3 regions of the Desemzia sp. C1 genome follow, and region 3 is predicted to be linked to each of the others. Evidence: riboswitches for the same ligand, from Rfam matches in the RefSeq annotation. Region 3 holds a riboswitch; each other region holds the start of a gene.
What was found. A riboswitch is a leader RNA that binds a small molecule or an ion and turns the genes downstream of it on or off. The one in region 3 is predicted to bind lysine.
Positions count from the first base shown of each region.

Region 1: another riboswitch for lysine. It lies ahead of LMF32_RS03605 (diaminopimelate dehydrogenase); the one in region 3 lies ahead of LMF32_RS06055 (Na+/H+ antiporter NhaC family protein).
Region 2: another riboswitch for lysine. It lies ahead of LMF32_RS11035 (TIGR00366 family protein); the one in region 3 lies ahead of LMF32_RS06055 (Na+/H+ antiporter NhaC family protein).

Region 1 covers NZ_JAJIZP010000003.1:645,831-649,116, reverse strand. Annotated here, with positions in the region: gene nrdD (anaerobic ribonucleoside-triphosphate reductase) at 1-1,020, opposite strand, end outside; lysine riboswitch at 1,238-1,383, shown strand; gene LMF32_RS03605 (diaminopimelate dehydrogenase) at 1,483-2,454, shown strand; gene LMF32_RS03600 (GNAT family N-acetyltransferase) at 2,532-2,954, shown strand; gene LMF32_RS03595 (MerR family transcriptional regulator) at 3,103-3,286, shown strand, end outside.
Region 2 covers NZ_JAJIZP010000003.1:2,184,817-2,188,102, forward strand. Annotated here, with positions in the region: gene LMF32_RS11035 (TIGR00366 family protein) at 1-1,373, opposite strand, end outside; lysine riboswitch at 1,524-1,671, opposite strand; gene LMF32_RS11040 (sensor histidine kinase) at 1,875-3,286, shown strand, end outside.
Region 3 covers NZ_JAJIZP010000003.1:1,161,475-1,164,760, reverse strand. Annotated here, with positions in the region: gene LMF32_RS06055 (Na+/H+ antiporter NhaC family protein) at 48-1,763, opposite strand; lysine riboswitch at 1,858-2,029, opposite strand; gene LMF32_RS06050 (hypothetical protein) at 2,049-2,738, opposite strand; gene LMF32_RS06045 (DUF368 domain-containing protein) at 2,932-3,286, shown strand, end outside.

The sequences.
Region 1 (3,286 bases), 520 kb from region 3:
GGCTGTCCGCTTTTCTTTCCCTAAGCCTTGGATTCGAATCTGGAGAATAGCTTTTTGGATTTCTCTTTCAAACAAATTCGTTCCTAAACCAAAACCAATACTAGTAAAAGGTGTTTGACCTTGGGAAGTATAAAGCGTATTGATTTCATATTCTAAACTTTGCATCGCGTCATAAATGTCTTTTTGAGTTCGTTCTGTTACGTAAGCTTGTTTCTTTTCAGGATCTGAGATCCATTTTTCAGCTTCTGATTGATGCTTTTGATGATTGAGTTGTGCATAGGGAGCCAACACTTCATCGATCCGGTCAAAGCTGCAGCCGCCGTATTGACTGGAAGCCACATTTGCAATGATCTGAGCCGTTTGGGCAGCTGCTGTTTGGATAGAACGAGGACTTTCTACTTCAGCATTCCCTATTTTGAACCCTTGAGCGAACATATTCTCAAAGTCGATCAAGCAGCAGTTGCTTAAAGGAGAGTAGGGTGTGTAATCCAAATCATGATAATGGATGTCGCCTTTTTCGTGGGCATTGGCAACCGATTTAGGCAATAAACGTATACCAATCGTTTTTGCCACTATTCCGGCGGTCAAATCGCGCTGGGTGTTGAATACATTGCTGTCTTTATTGGCGTTTTCGTTGACTACTGTCTTATCTTTTGCCAACAATTTAGTAATCATATAATCGATATCTCGGTTTTGATGGCGGGAACGTTGCTTACTCGATTGGAATTCTTGGTAGTGTTCTAAAGTTGCTTGATACCCTTTTAATGATAGAACTTTTTTCACAAGACTATCTAAATAAAGTGTTGAAACAACTTCCTCTTCTTCAAAATAAAGAGAATTTTCTATTTCATTAAGCAAATCGAGAGCATTAAAATCGGATAACTCTGTAGTGTCCGCCAAACGGGCAGCTTTTAAAAGCGAACGTTTCAATTTAGAAGATTGATACGGTTCTAAATGACCGTCATTTTTTTGGACAGTTAAAGGGTTATGTAAGACTGCATTTTTTTGATGTGGTGACATATGACTTCCTGCTTTCTATATGATCTATTCTTTATTTTACCGCTAAAAAAATAAATAACAACTAAAAAAACACCATATGTATAACTTTTTTAATTACTTAAATACTACATGTTGTGTTTTAGTAAGTATCTGTTGGTTGCCACATTCCGCTCCACAGGAATGAGTTGATTTCTAAAAAACCGTGTGTTAGGGTTAAGAAAATTAAACAGAATAGTCGATATAAGATAGAGGTCGCGGTTGTAAAGAGTAGCTTGTCGAAAGGTGCAGTCGCCGAAATGCTAGAAAGCATTGGGATCATATTAAATAAGTATGGTACTGTCAACTTTGAGATGCCCATCTCAAATGCGAAGAACTGCTTATATTGAGGGCAGAAGGAGAAAATCATGGGTGCCTTTTGCTCATGATTTTTTGTTTATTTTCATGAACAATTATTCAATAAGGGATTTGGAAAGGGGAAACACGATGGCGATCAAAATTGGTATTGTAGGGTATGGTAATTTAGGAAAAGGGGTAGAGACGGAGTTGGCCTTGAACCCGGATATGGAACTAACAGGTGTCTTCACACGAAGAGATCCTGCACAAGTGCCGAGTAATGCAGCAGTTTATCAGTTGGACGAAATCACTGATTTTAAAGATAAGATCGATGTCTTGATTCTATGTGGAGGATCGAAGTCGGATATTCCTGTCCAAGCTCCTGTACTGCAACAGAATTTCCACACAGTAAACAGCTACGACAATCATGCTGAAATACCGGCTCACTTTGACAGTATCAATGAAACAGCACTAACCAATCAGACAGTAGGAGTGATTGCGACTGGATGGGATCCTGGTTTGTTTTCATTGAATCGATTGGTAGCGGAATCTGTATTGCCCAAAGGAGAAACATATACGTTCTGGGGCAAAGGGGTCAGCCAAGGGCACAGTGACGCTATCAGACGAGTAGCGGGTGTTAAATTAGGGGTACAATATACTCTTCCTAATGACGATTTGATCACGGAAATCAAAGAAGGGAAAGAAGTTTCTTACACAAAAACCTCTTCTCATAAACGAGTGTGCTATATTGTGCCTGAAGAAGGTGCAGATAAAGAAGGCATCACAAAAGACATCCAAACGATGAAAGATTATTTTGCAGAATACGAATCAGAAGTTCATTTTATAAATGAAGCAGAGTTCTACCAGCAGCATACAGGGATGCCGCATGGCGGACGTGTGATTCGTCGAGGGTATACTGATGAAGCGAATATGGCTGTTTATGAATTCAGCTTAGATTTGGACAGCAATCCTCAATTCACTGCAGCTGCAGCTATTGCTTATGCTCGAGCAGCCTATCGTTTAGCACAAGAAAAACAATACGGCGCCAAAACGGTTTTTGATATCGCACCAGCGTATCTTTCTCCAAAATCAGGAGCAGAGTTGCGGAAAGAACTGCTTTAAGGAGGGCTTAAATGACGTTGCTGTATGAAATCTTCTACTGATTATTAAGAAAAAATAAAATCAGAGGAGAAAACAACATGACAATTATCTTTAAAGAAAACCAACATCTGCCGGAAAAAGCTGTTCATGCTTTATACGATTCAGTGGGGTGGTCCGCTTATACGAAAGACATGGAAAAACTGTTAAGAGGCATCCGAAATTCTTTTATAATCACTGCGTATAAAGAACAGGAATTGATTGGATTAGTTAGGTATATTACTGATAAAGAGACGATTTTATTTGTACAAGATCTATTGGTGAAACCCGATTTTCAACACCAAGGAATTGGCGGCGAGCTGCTTGATCGAGTACTCAACAAGTATCCTAAGGTCAATCAAAATCTGCTGTTAACGGATCGAACAGAAAGTACTATTTCTTTCTACAAACGCCAAGGATTTAAAATGGCAGAGGATCTAGAAGCAGCCGCTTTCGTGAAAGACCGAAGATACGATGGAATGTGAGCGTTAGTTACAGTAGTTAAAAAGCAATCTCTTGTAGTGACCAAAGAGATTGCTTTTTTTCATTTCATCAACCATTTATATTTGTTGGTATGGAGTAAACTCCATAGTTTATAATACTAGTTAGTATGAATGTTTAGGAGGTTGAAAGATGAACATTAAAAGTGCAGCAAAGATGTTTGAGTTATCGATAGATACGTTAAGGTATTATGAAAGAGTCGGTGTCATTCCGCCTGTCAAAAGGGATAAAAATGGGTATCGGAATTATACGACAATGGATTTGAATTGGATTTTTTTAGCAAAAAGTTTACGTAAAGCAGGGTTATCTATCGAAT
Region 2 (3,286 bases), 1.0 Mb from region 3:
GCGATCAATAAGAAAATCATTCCCATAACCAACCAAATCAACATCAATTTACCAATGAATTTCAACCAAACATCATAAGATACTTTAGCGATGGATAATTGAGCCATCAATACACCAGAAGTTGGGATAATCGAATCCATAAAACCATCACCGAATTGGAACGCTAAAACAGCAGTTTGACGTGTAATACCCAATGTATCCGCTAATGGAATCATTACTGGCATAGTAGCTGCTGCTTGTCCGCTTCCAGACGGAATAAAGAAGTTGATCACGATTTGAGTGATGTACATTCCAACGACTGCTAATGAATCCGGTAGAGAACTGATCAAATGAGACAAATAGTTGATCAATGTGTCAATGATCAATCCATCTTCCATAACCACTAAGATTGAACGAGCGATCCCTACAACTAATCCAGCGAAGACCATTTCTTTCGCTCCAACGACAAATGATTCTGCGATGTCGCTTGGAGACATTCTTGAAATCAATCCAGTTAAAATACCCATTCCAAGGAAAACTGAACCAATCTCGACAATAAACCAGCCGTATTGGAATACACCGTAACCAATAATGGCAAAACCGCCAATAAATACAATCAATGTAGCTAAATGTCTTTTAGTGAAAGCAGGAAGATTTTCAAAATCGATTCCTCCAGCAGTCACATGGGTACCTGCTTTGCAGTCATACAACAAGCTTGTTTCTGGATTTTTCTTTACTTTCTCTGCGTAACGCATCAAGAATACAGATGTAGCTACCCATAGAGAAAGAAGAATAATAATTCTAAAGCCGACTCCAGAAAACAACGGCAATTCAGCAATTTCTTGAGCAACTCCTACAGAGAAAGGATTCATGAATCCGGCGAAAAATCCGATGGCTGCTCCTAAAGAAATAATCGATACACCGACTAAGGCGTCATAACCTAGAGCCAATGCTAAGGCTACACCGATTGGGATAAATACAATCGTTTCTTCTGAAAGCCCCATTGTAGAGCCCAACACACCAAAGACTAATAGTAAAATCGGAATGACCCATTTTTCTTTTCCTTGCAGTCTTTTAACCAATAAGTTGATTCCAGAGCTGATCATACCTGAATCTGTGATCAATTGGAATGCTCCTCCTACGATGAATAAGAAGAAAATGATGTCAGCTGTCTCCGTCATTCCTTTTGGAACGGATTTTAATACATCAAAAAATCCTTGTGGGTTCGATTCAACGATAGTGTAAGAATCAGGAATAACCACTGTCCGTCCGTCAACTTCAGCACGTTCAAATTGACCGGCCGGTAAAACATATGTCATGATCGCCATAACGATCGTAAAAGAAAGTAGTGTCACGAATGTATGTGGAATTCGTGATTTTTTTTGTTGCAACATAATAATAAGTCCTCCTAGTATTTTATCGAAATCAATACTATTCATTAAAATGCTTTTGAAGAGGCAGCAGAAAAAGTAAAAAAAATACACAAAAAAGCTATGAGCAAAAGGGCCCATAGCTTTATTTATACTAGACTATACCTTCTGCCCACAACATGAAGAGCGCTCCTATAGCAAATTTGGGCAATTTGCTTAGGCAGTGCTACGCTTATTCAGCGCAGCCCCAGTACATTAGCACTTCGGCGATAATTCCTTTCAGATACTCTTACTCTTAATTACCGCGACCTCTACATCACATTGAATAATATTCAGTTCATCAACAGTTACAAACTATACATCATCCTTAAAAAGATTGCAATCTTTTGGAAAGGTTTCTAATAAAAGCCTTCGTTTTCCCCCGATTTTAATAAATTGATGCATAAAAATACCATTATTTTTTTCAGAAATGGTGTAGACTAAGAGTAGAAAATAGTTTTTGTCTACTTTACTGGAGGAGTGCTTATGCTGTCATTATTTATCCTACTGCTTGAAAGAAGCGGTTTGATTATCTTATTAGCTTACCTGTTGATCAATATTTCTTACTTCAAAACAGCTTTAGCCAACCGAAAAGATTTGTCTGTTAAAATCAAATTAATCATGGTTTTTGGTGTGTTTGCATTGATCTCAAATTACACAGGAGTCGAGATCAACAAAGATCAACTGATCATGAACCAATTTGTCACTCAATTATCTGCAGACTCGGCTCTTGCGAACACACGGGTATTGACGATCGGTGTCTCCGGATTGATCGGGGGCCCACTCGTTGGGACGATTGTAGGACTGATATCTGCAGTAGTCCGCTACTTCCAAGGAGGAGGAAACGTGCATATTTACGTTATTTCATCCTTATTGATCGGATTGTTTTCAGGCCATTTCGGTGGACGCTTTGTTAAAAAAGGAAACTATCCATCTGCCGTTGACGGGATAAAAATCGGCTTTTTGATGGAGTTGGTTCAAATGCTGTGTATCTTACTATTAGGCAGTTCATTCGCCGAGTCGTGGGAGCTGGTTCGTTTTATCGCCTTGCCGATGTTATTGACCAACAGTATTGGTACAGCAGTTTTCTTATCCATTATCGACACGACTTTAAAGCAGGAAGAACAGACAAAAGCTGTCCAAACGCACGATGTGTTGCAATTAACGAATCAGACACTGCCTTATTTCCGTTCTGGGTTAAACGAAGAATCGTGTGAAAAAGCTGCAAAAACCATTAAAGAATGGATGAAAGTAGACGCTGTCAGTATCACCAATCAAGATCGAATTTTAGCTCATGTCGGAGCAGCCAGTGATCACCATATTCCATCTACCGAGATCATCACGGATCTGTCTAAGCAAGTGTTGAGTTCGGGCAAACTAAGAGAAGCGCATTCGCGCCAGGAAATCGGCTGCAATCGTTCTGACTGTCCTTTAGCAGCGGCTATTGTGATTCCTTTGCAGTCAAAAAATAAAACAGTCGGCACGTTAAAATTGTATTTTACGGATCCGTCAAAACTAACTTTTGTGGAACGACAGTTAGCAGAAGGACTAGGCAATATCTTTTCTCAACAAATCGAATTGGGTGAAATAGAAGAACAAAGCAAACTCTTACAAGATGCGGAGATAAAATCTTTGCAGTCTCAAGTCAATCCGCATTTTTTCTTCAATTCAATCAATACGATCTCAGCCTTGATCCGTATAGATAGCGAAAAAGCTCGAACACTCCTGATTCAGTTGAGCAATTTTTTCCGATCCAATTTAACCGGGGCAAGAACCAATATGATTCCTTTAACCAAAGAACTGCAGCAAGTAGAAGCTTTTCAAACATTAGAGGAAGCTCGCTTCCCAGGGCGGTATAAATTAACGATCGACTACGACAAAGAACTGGAACAAACCTT
Region 3 (3,286 bases):
TTTCCATTAGAATAGTACTTGTACTGTTTTATCTAGTTTGACTGTTTTTATTTTTGAGTAACTGGTTCTTCTATGGGTTTACCAATAAAGTAAACAACTCCGATGGTTACTAGGATGGAAATAGGTAAAATAATCCAAATCGGCATACCTAAACCTGCTGGAAGGAAGCCGAATAGAACGGATATGGTTCCTACCGTAAGCGCATAAGGCGTTTGTGTTTGCACATGATCAATATGGTTTACACTAGCTCCCATAGAAGACAAGATTGTTGTATCTGAGATCGGTGAACAATGATCGCCAAATATTGCTCCTGTCAAAACAGCCCCAGCTGAAAGGACAATAAACTGCGGATCTCCAGATAAGCCAGCTGCTAATGGAATAGCTAACGGCATCAAGATCCCCATCGTTCCATAAGAGGTTCCTGTTGCAAAGGAAATGACTGAGCCTGAGATAAAAATAACCGATGGCAATAGGAACGCCGGCATCGTATCAGACAATGAAGAGACTAGAAATTGGGCAGTACCTAAATCAGTGATCGAAGCACTTAGAGACCACGCCATCAATAAGATCGCTCCTGTAACTACTAGAGACTTCATACCGCCAATCCAAGTATCAACGGCTTCTCCCCAAGTAAAGGCTTTTTGATGTACCCCCATCACCATGGCCACTATACTAGCAAATAAGGCTGCTTGGAATAAAACCACACTGGCATCAGAAGCACCGAACGCTTCTTGAATCCCTGTAAAAGAAAATGGACTGTTTTTCAGGTCCGCAATCAATGCTGCATCTTCGCCAGACATAATAGTGTTGTATCCATTAAAGTAAAAACCGATCAAAGAAGTGACGATCAGCGTACCAACAGGCACTATCGCATTCCAAATACTTAATTTGACCCCTTTAGCAGGTTTCATTTCATCCAACTCACTGGACATTGCATGAGGATCAATTTCTTCTTCATTCGTTGCATCGTATTTTCTAGCTCTTCTCTCGGCTTTCAACATTGGGCCAAATTCTCTTAAAAACAATGCTGTACAGACCACAAACAACAGCATTAGAATATTGTAAAAGCGATAAGGGATCGTTTCTAAGAAAATACTATACGCATTTACGTTTTGTCCGATAGCTTCGTAGCCATCTTGAATCAACCCTACTTCGTAACCTACCCATGTTGAAATCAATGCGATACCTGCTACAGGGGCTGCAGTAGCATCAACAACGAAAGCCAATTTTTCACGAGAAATTTTCTTTTCATCTGTTACCGGTCGCATAACGGGTCCAACGATTAAGGCATTAGCATAATCATCAAAAAAGAGCAGCAGCCCTAATATCCAAGATATCACTTGAGCACTGATAGGACCTTTAGCTTTATTTGCTAAAGCATTTGCTACAGCTTTTGTCCCGCCCATTTTAGTCATTAAGGCAATCAGTCCTCCGATGACTAAAACTTGTAAAATAATCCCTGCATTGTATCGATCTGCAAGTGACGTTAAACTGTACTCCACAATGCTTAAAAATGACTGCACGATTGCGCTGAAAATCGAACCATCCACAGAATGCAAAACGAAAGCCCCTGCAAAGATTCCTAAAAATAATGAAATCAGAACGTTTTTGGTTATAAATGCTAATAGTATGGACACTACTGGAGGAACTAATGAAAACCACCCAAATTGGATTGCACCATCTGCACCTGTTGTAAAATCAGTCGCTAAAGTTATTGCCACAAAAGCAATGACGACTATCCCGATCAAAATATTTTTCTTCAACCTTTAAACTCCCCTTCTTTTAGACACAAAAAAATGCCTTGAGTTCTATTCAACTCGAGGCATTATGTTATCTCTAATAGACGTCATGTATCCGTTCGTTAATAGTCCTCCACAAATTTTTGCAAAAATTTATGACAGTGATAAACATTTTCTGCTTACCCCCAGCAAACAACAATTGGCATCGCTGTTAACTTCGGCAATTCATCCTTTCAAGTCATTTCATCGTGCCACCTCTACGACTTTACGAACTAGTTGCAATCAAGTTGCCTAGACAGCGTTATTTTTCTAACGATTTACTTTCTTTTTTAATGTAAAAAAACCTATAATACAAACTGCCAGAGAACTCAATGCATCGACAATCAAATCTTCCATCGTATCTGCTAAAGCGTCACGTCCAACCAGCACTTCTCTATCAGCTGTAATAAATTTTTGCATATTCGTCCCTAAAAGACCATCAGCTAAAAATTCATATATTTCCCATAACGTTCCGGCTGCCAGCGCAAAACAAAAAGCAAATAAAGTGACAAAAATTGGGCTTAACTGCATATTCACTTTTTCGGAATCATTGAAGAAACTGACCAAAACAAAACCTAATGCACCCAGCATAGCTCCACTAAACATGTGAAGAATCAGATCCCAGCTTGGAATGCGGTAATAAAAATCTCTCACTTCTCCCAAATAAATAGCACAAAACAAAAACACAAAATAAAGCATTTCCATCACATCTGGAATATCCACTAAAAACTTTTTCTCAATAACAGACGGAATAAACATCACGATAACACCTACTAAACATTGCAATAATGTCAGTACGTAATCGCTCTTTACTTTTTCAAATCCGTTATCTGGCACACCTGAAGGGGCCGTAAACAACATATACACAGCATAGATAACAGATATACCAAGCAAAACTAACACGATTTGACCTACTCTATCTTTCCATTTAGCTGTATGATCTTCCTTTTTATGATCCACTCTGTTAACTCCTCCAAAATAATTTCTAAAATCTTATTTTAGCACATGTATCCTTTTCTACCCTATTCCTGTGATCATTCTAATTCTGACTTCCAATTCTGAAAAAACAGCAATTTGAAAGAATTATTGCTATCTACTCGAGATTTCCGTACAATTGTTTTATGTATTTTACCATAAATAAAGGAGATCGATGATGAGTTATATATGGATGATTTTAAAAGGAATGTTAATGGGAATAGCAAATATTATTCCAGGTGTTAGTGGAGGGACTATGGCGGTCTCATTAGGTATTTATGATGATTTGATTTATTCGATTACGCATTTGGCTAAAAATTGGAAAAAAAGCATGAGGGTGTTGCTGCCTTTAGGTATAGGTCTGGTTTTAGGTATTATTGGGTTTTCTTATTTGATTGAAGTGTTGCTCAGCCAGTACACTTTACCGACAGCACTAGCTTTTATTGGGTTGATTTTGGGTGGGATCCCGATTTTGACAAAATCCTTTTTGCTTGCTTTACGTCAAGATAAAAAGAACATTTCTTTCTCCCACA